One region of the Streptomyces sp. NPDC048696 genome, then DNA from elsewhere that is predicted to be linked to it. Evidence: riboswitches for the same ligand, from Rfam matches in the RefSeq annotation. Region 1 holds a riboswitch; each other region holds the start of a gene.
What was found. A riboswitch is a leader RNA that binds a small molecule or an ion and turns the genes downstream of it on or off. The one in region 1 is predicted to bind cobalamin.

Region 1 (2,254 bases):
TCAGCGCCCCACGCCGTGGCCGCTCCACGGCACCGTCCGGCGGCTCGTCCGGAGCCGGCGGCTCGGGCCGTGGCGTCGACACGGACTACCGGTCCTATCGTGACCGCCGGGACCGTATGGCCCGGTGGGAGCGGCGTTACCGCAGGGAGCGGCAGAGCCGCTTCTTCTCGCTGCGCCGCCCGGACTGAACGAGCGCCATCAGCACCACCCGACAGTCAGCACCACCCACGCGCGCGAGGGCCCCGGACCGTCGAACGGTCCGGGGCCCTCGTGCGTGCCTTCTGTGGCGATAAGCGTCAGTGCGCGGACGCCGCCGTGGTGTTGGCGGACGTACCCGCCGGGCGCTCGGCCTTCGCGGGCGCGGGCACCAGGAGCCGTTCGGCGAGGTGGCCGAAGAGGAGACCGAAGCCGGCCCACAGCGTGACCTGCATCGCGAGGGCCGCCAGGCGGAACTGCCAGAGCAGCGTCGCCGGGAAGTCCTTCGGCACCTCGTTGACGGCGGGCAGGAACGCGTACGCGAGCCCGACCGCGACCAGGAAGGCGGCCGACGCGGCGACGGACGCGTTCCAGTTGCCCAGGCGCGGCGCGAGCCGGCGGCCGAGGATCACGGCACCGACGGCGAGCAGCACGCTCAGCGCGATCATCAGGAAATACAGGGCGGTGCGTTTGCCGATCGTGTCGGGGTCCCCGACGGACGGCGGGTTCGCCGGGTACTTGAGGAACGGCACCACGTAGACGGTCAGCAGCGCGCCCATGGACACGAACGCCGCCGTGGCGCGCGGCCCGAACCGGCCGAGGCGGCCGAGTGCGACGCAGAACGCGAGGGCGGCGATACCGCCCACCGCCACGCCGAACACCAGCACACCGGTGGCGAGACCGCCGGTGGACTGCAAGGTGCGGCTGAAGACCTCTTCGCCGTGTTCGTGCGCGTGCGCGTCCTCGAAGGCGATGGCCGAGTCCACCCGGGGCTCGCCCAGGAAGTACGCCACGGCGAGCGCCAACGCGCCGGCCACCAGACCGGCGAGCATGCCACGCACCAACAGCGCCCTGACGGACAGGGAGTTCACGAGTCGGTACCCCGGGTCTCAGTGGCAGGGGAAGCCGAGGAGGTGGCGCCCGTCGTGCAGCCACTCGTGGACGTTCTCGCCGGAGAAGACGCTGGTGGCGCCCTGCTCGGAGCCGACGAAGTAGAGCAGCACGAGCATGAGGATGCCGAAGAAGAGGGCCCAGGGGGCGATCGCCTTCAGGGAGATGGGAGTGATCGCGGGGGTGGCTGGTGCGCTCGGCGCGGGGGCAGCGGAAAGTGCCATGGCAGAACCTCCTGGGGAACACGCGTCCCGGTCGTTGGTGCCTTTGTCGACGGTGGTGGGTCTGACTTCCCCGTCTTCGCTCCCTCTTCGAGGGAGCTCGCCGGGTTCACAGTGGCGCGACCGTGCCGGAGTTCCACCGGGCTTCCTTCACACCGTCTTTATGTCCACGAGACCGTACCGCGTGACGGTCCGCGCCGCTACGGCGCGCGGGAGCACAACCCCCGCGCCAAGTGCGTGAACGCCCGTGTTCTGCTTGCCTCATGACCGTACGCGTGATGTTGATCTCACCGCCGGCCGACCGCTACGCGCGCGAGGCGCGGGTCGGCGACGACACCGCCGCCCCGGACGACGCCGCCGTGCGCCGGGTCCAGGACGCGGCGGCGGCCCTGCCGGTGCCGGGGCGTCGGCTCAAACCGCCGTCGTCGCTCTACGAGTTGGCGCGGGGGCTGCCCACCTGTTCCGAACCGGCCCTGGCCGCCTGGGATCTGGGCACCTGGCGCGGGCGGCGGCTCGACGAGCTGAGCGGCGCGGACCCGGCGGGGGTGCGTGCCTGGCTCACGGATCCGGCGGCCGCGCCGCACGGCGGGGAGAGCCTGCTCGCGCTCGTCGCGCGCGTGGGCGCGTGGCTGGACACGCTGCCCGCCGAGGGCGGCCGGGTGCTGGCGGTCGCGTCCCCGGCGGTGATCCGCGCGGCGACCACGCACGCGCTGACCCTGCCGCCCCCGGCGTTCTGGCGCCTGGACGTGGCCCCGCTGACCGTCACCGAGCTGTCGGGCCGCTCGGGCCGCTGGAACCTGCGCTGCGGGCGTCCCCTGGAGAGCTGAGGAACGGACGAGGTCAGGGGGTACGGCGAAGGCCCCCGCCGGGAACGGCGGGGGCCTTCGTCAAGGGTGGGCATGGACGGTTTCGAACCGCCGACATCTGCTTTGTAAGAGCAGCGCTCT
Region 2 (2,254 bases), on a different contig from region 1:
CGCCGTAGGAGAGGGTGCCGCCGAGGCGTACGCCGAGGGCGCCCGCGAACGACGCCTCGACGGGGCCGGCGTTGGGGCTCGGGTGCTTGCGGGCGTCGGCCCGCCACGCGCGCGCGGCGGCGCGCGGCGCGCCCCCGGCGGCCACGGCGAGCGCGGCGGTGAGCCGGGCGCCGGGCCAGCCCGCCACGTCGTCCAGGCGTGCCGAGGCCCACCCGTAGCGCAGATGGCGCGGCGAACGGTGACCGACCATCGCGTCCAGGGTGTTGACCGCCCGGAACGCCACCAGGCCGGGCACCCCCGCGAGCGCGCCCCACACCAGCGCGCCGACCACGGCGTCGGAGGTGTTCTCGGCGACGGACTCGACGACCGCGCGCGCGATGCCCGGCGCGTCCAGGGACTGCGGGTCGCGCCCGCACAGATGCGGCAGCCGCGCGCGGGCGGCCTCGGTGTCCCCGGCTTCGAGCGCCGCGCCGATCGCGCGCGCCTCCCGGCCCAGCGAAGTGCCGCCCACGACGGCCCAGGTGGCGGCGGCGGTCAGCGCGACGGACGCGGCGGGACGGCCGCGCGTCGCGCGCGTGGCGAGCAGCGCGGCGCTCGCGGCGCCGCCGGCGCACACGGCGGTGTGCAGTGCGCCCCAGCCCCGGTGGTCGCGCCACAGCGCGCGCTCGACGGCGGCCGCGGCGCGGCCGAACGCGGCGACCGGGTGCCCCCGGCGCGGATCGCCCAGGAGCAGGTCGCCGAGGAGCCCGGCGGTGGCGCCGTACGCGAAAGTGCGATCGGCACGCATGGGGTCAGTCCGCCGCGATGCCGCGGAGAGCTCCGGTACTTCTGGGGGGTGCCGGCAACAGGCAGGCGCGCATGGCGGTATGTCCTCACTCAGGGTGTCCGCGCCCTGGTACGACGTCGACCGGCGGTGAGAGTTCCTGGCTCACGGGGTTCATTCCCCGATGACAGTGGCGGGACCGCGCCGGATTCGCACCGGCTTCCTCTTCTGCCGCCGTAAATGGCTCGGGCAGTCCACCACGCCCGGCAACGCCCGTCAACTCGCTGCTGACCTGCGACGGGAGAGTGTGCCGAGGCACACAGCGAACCGCCCTCCGCAGGGAGCGGAGGGCGGTTCGGGAGACGCGTGGGACGTCGCCGCTACTTGGCGACGATCAGGTTGATGCCGTACGCGACGGCCGCCGCGCAGAGCGCGAAGCAGGCGTAGGCGGTGGTGCGGGCCAGGGCGACGTTGCCCTTGCCGGACGCGGCCGACTGCTGCTTGCTGAGGCCGACGATCCCGACGGTGAACAGGCCCACCAGGCCGACGGTGACGATGAGGCTGACACCGAAGACGGTGCCGAGAGCTGCCCAGTCGATGTGCATGACGATTCCTTAGAGGGTGCGCGGCCGGGTCAGACGGCGGCCGGGCGGGCCGGGTCGGCGGGGGCCACTGGGGCCGGGGCCGGGATGGTGGCCGTCAGATCGGCGGCCACGGCGGCGACGGTCGGGGGCGGGGTGACCGCGGCGATCGCGGTGGTGACGACACCCGCGGGCTCGGCCGGGGCCTCGGTCACGGCGTCGGCCGGGGTGTTGGTGACGTCGGCGTGCGAGACCGGCTCGCGGCGCGACAGCTTCCAGATGAAGCCGGAGCCACCGACCAGCAGGATCGCCACCAGGACGATGCCCCAGGTGCCCTGGCCGGTCAGGAACTCGGCGCCGGCGCCGACCAGACCCGCGGCCGGCAGGGTCAGGCCCCACGCGACGAACATCCGGGTCGCGGTGGACCAGCGGACCACACCGCCCTTGCGGCCGAGGCCGGCGCCCATCACGGAGCCGGAGCAGACCTGGGTGGTGGAGAGCGAGAAGCCGAGGTGCGAGGAGGCCAGGATGACGGTCGCGGCACCGGACTGGGCGGCGAAGCCCTGCGGCGGCGCGAGCTCGGTCAGGCCCTTGCCCATGGTGCGGATGATGCGCCAGCCGCCGAGGTAGGTGCCCATGGCGATGGCCATGCCGGCCGAGACGATGACCCACATCGGGGGGTTGGCGCCCGGGTGCAGCACACCGCCGGTGACCAGGGCGAGCGTGATGATGCCCATGGTCTTCTGCGCGTCGTTGGTGCCGTGGGCGAGCGAGACGAGACCGGCGGAGGCGATCTGGCCCGCCCGGTAGCCCTTGGCGGTGGCCTTCTCGGCAGCCGGGTCGACGTTTCGGTTGATCCGGTACGTCAGCCGCGTGGCCAGCATCGAGGCGACGCCCGCGACGATCGGCG
Region 3 (2,254 bases), on a different contig from region 1:
CCACGACATCTTCGCCGCCGCCCGCCACAAGTTCGACACCCCGAACGCGGCCGGGAAGCCCACGGGCGCGCTGGTGCCCGGCGACAAGAGCCAGTGGACGTACGCCACGCTCGCGCTCGGCTCGGCGCTCGCGCTCTTCATGTACCCGCACTCGATCACGGCGACGCTCTCCTCGCGCAGCCGCAACGTGATCCGCCGCAACACCACGATCCTGCCGCTGTACTCGCTGATGCTGGGCCTGCTCGCGCTGCTCGGCTTCATGGCGATCGCGGCCGGGGTCAAGGTCAAGAACGGCCAGCTGGCGATCCCGCAGCTGTTCGAGGACATGTTCCCGGACTGGTTCGCGGGCGTGGCGTTCGCGGCGATCGGCATCGGCGCGCTGGTGCCGGCGGCCATCATGTCGATCGCGGCCTCCAACCTGTTCACCCGCAACATCTACAAGGACTTCATCAGGCCCGACGCCACGCCCGAGCAGGAGACCAAGGTCTCCAAGCTGGTCTCGCTCCTGGTGAAGGTGGGCGCGCTGGTCTTCGTCCTGACCATGGACAAGACGGTCGCGATCAACTTCCAGCTGCTCGGCGGCATCTGGATCCTGCAGACATTCCCGGCACTGGTGGGCGGTCTGTTCACCCGCTGGTTCCACCGCTGGGCGCTGCTCGCGGGCTGGGCGGTGGGCATGGCGTACGGCACGCTCGCCGCGTACGGGGTCGCCTCCCCCACCCAGAAGCACTTCGGCGGCAGCTCCAAGGAGATCCCCGGCATCGGTGAGATCGGCTACATCGGCCTCACCGCGTTCGCCCTGAACGTCGCCGTCACCGTGGTCCTCACGGTCGCCCTGCGGGCCCTGAAGGCCCCCGACGGCGTCGACGAGACGTCCCCGGAGGACTACACGGCGGACGCGGGCGACCCGGGCGTACAGAGCGAGCTGCCGCCCGCGACGGCGGGCTCCGCGCGCTGAGCCGACCCCTCGCCGTACGCACACGGGCCGCCGGGAATCCCGGCGGCCCGTTGTCGTGTTCTGAGAAGGCGAGTTGACGCTCTGCCACCCCGCGATCTCACCGCGACACAACATGTGGGGGTGCCGCGTCGGCCCGGCACAAGATGTATGCTCGTGCTCGCTGTCGCCGCAGGGGAATCCGGTGCAAATCCGGAACTGTCCCGCAACGGTGTACTTGTACGCATTCACGTACCTGGTCAGTCCGAGGACCTGCCGACAGCGCGCCCTGGCCGGCCGGCCCGGGTGCCAGACGTCCAGGGCCTCGCGGAATGGGCAAGTGGACGCGGCGTACCCCCGCAAGGGGTGTCTCCGTGTGCCCGCACGCTCCCCGAGGCCCCGTGCCGAGCGAGGAGTGCCCCCACGTGACCATCGCCCCAGCGGATCCCGCATCAGCGATCGAAGAGCCGGCGGATGCCCCCGGGACCGCCCTGCTGCGGACCCTGACGGACTTCACCGCCGATCTGCCGGACACCGACCCCGGCCGTGTCGCCGCCGCCGCGCTGCGCGGCCGCAACGCGCGCTCGGACGAGGCGGAGCTGCGTGGGCTGGCCACCGAGGCGGCCGCCGGTCTCATCTCCGAGGACCCGGCGTACTCCCGGCTCGCCGCCCGGCTGCTGACGGTCACGATCGCCGAGGAGGCCGCGACCCAGGGCTCGGTGTCGTTCTCCGAGTCGGTCGAGGTCGGCCACCGTGAGGGCCTGATCGCGGACCGCACCGCCGACTTCGTACGGCTGCACCGCGCCCGCCTGGACGCGCTGGTCGAGGCGTCGCTCGCGGAGGGCGCCGACGACCGCTTCGGCTACTTCGGCCTGCGCACCCTCTACTCCCGCTACCTGCTGCGGCACCCGATCACCCGCCAGGTCATCGAGACCCCGCAGCACTTCATGCTCCGGGTCGCCTCGGGCCTGGCCGAGGACGACTCGGTGCGCGCCCTGGACCAGGTCGCCGCGCTGTACGGCCTGATGAGCCGCCTGGACTACCTGCCGTCCTCCCCCACGCTCTTCAACTCCGGCACCCGCCACCCGCAGATGTCGAGCTGCTACCTGCTCGACTCGCCGCTCGACGAGCTGGACTCGATCTACGACCGCTACCACCAGGTGGCGCGCCTGTCGAAGCACGCGGGCGGCATCGGCCTGTCGTACTCCCGCATCCGCTCGCGCGGTTCGCTCATCCGGGGCACCAACGGCCACTCCAACGGCATCGTCCCGTTCCTGAAGACGCTGGACGCCTCGGTCGCGGCGGTCAACCAGGGCGGGC

Region 2: it holds a riboswitch for cobalamin, as region 1 does, so the genes downstream of both, ACGFRG_RS11620 (cobalamin biosynthesis protein) here and ACGFRG_RS25105 (CbtB domain-containing protein) in region 1, are expected to answer to the same signal.
Region 3: it holds a riboswitch for cobalamin, as region 1 does, so the genes downstream of both, ACGFRG_RS26705 (ribonucleoside-diphosphate reductase subunit alpha) here and ACGFRG_RS25105 (CbtB domain-containing protein) in region 1, are expected to answer to the same signal.

What each region holds. Positions count from the first base shown of each region.
Region 1 covers NZ_JBICVJ010000012.1:87,067-89,320, forward strand. Annotated here, with positions in the region: gene ACGFRG_RS25095 (hypothetical protein) at 1-188, shown strand, start outside; gene ACGFRG_RS25100 (CbtA family protein) at 297-1,067, opposite strand; gene ACGFRG_RS25105 (CbtB domain-containing protein) at 1,086-1,310, opposite strand; cobalamin riboswitch at 1,347-1,494, opposite strand; gene ACGFRG_RS25110 (histidine phosphatase family protein) at 1,571-2,134, shown strand; tRNA gene ACGFRG_RS25115 (tRNA-Val) at 2,202-2,254, opposite strand, start outside.
Region 2 covers NZ_JBICVJ010000004.1:554,773-557,026, forward strand. Annotated here, with positions in the region: gene ACGFRG_RS11620 (cobalamin biosynthesis protein) at 1-787, opposite strand, end outside; cobalamin riboswitch at 895-1,037, opposite strand; gene ACGFRG_RS11625 (hypothetical protein) at 1,144-1,368, opposite strand; gene ACGFRG_RS11630 (anion permease) at 1,398-2,254, opposite strand, start outside.
Region 3 covers NZ_JBICVJ010000013.1:185,089-187,342, reverse strand. Annotated here, with positions in the region: gene mctP (monocarboxylate uptake permease MctP) at 1-958, shown strand, start outside; cobalamin riboswitch at 1,071-1,230, shown strand; gene ACGFRG_RS26705 (ribonucleoside-diphosphate reductase subunit alpha) at 1,360-2,254, shown strand, end outside.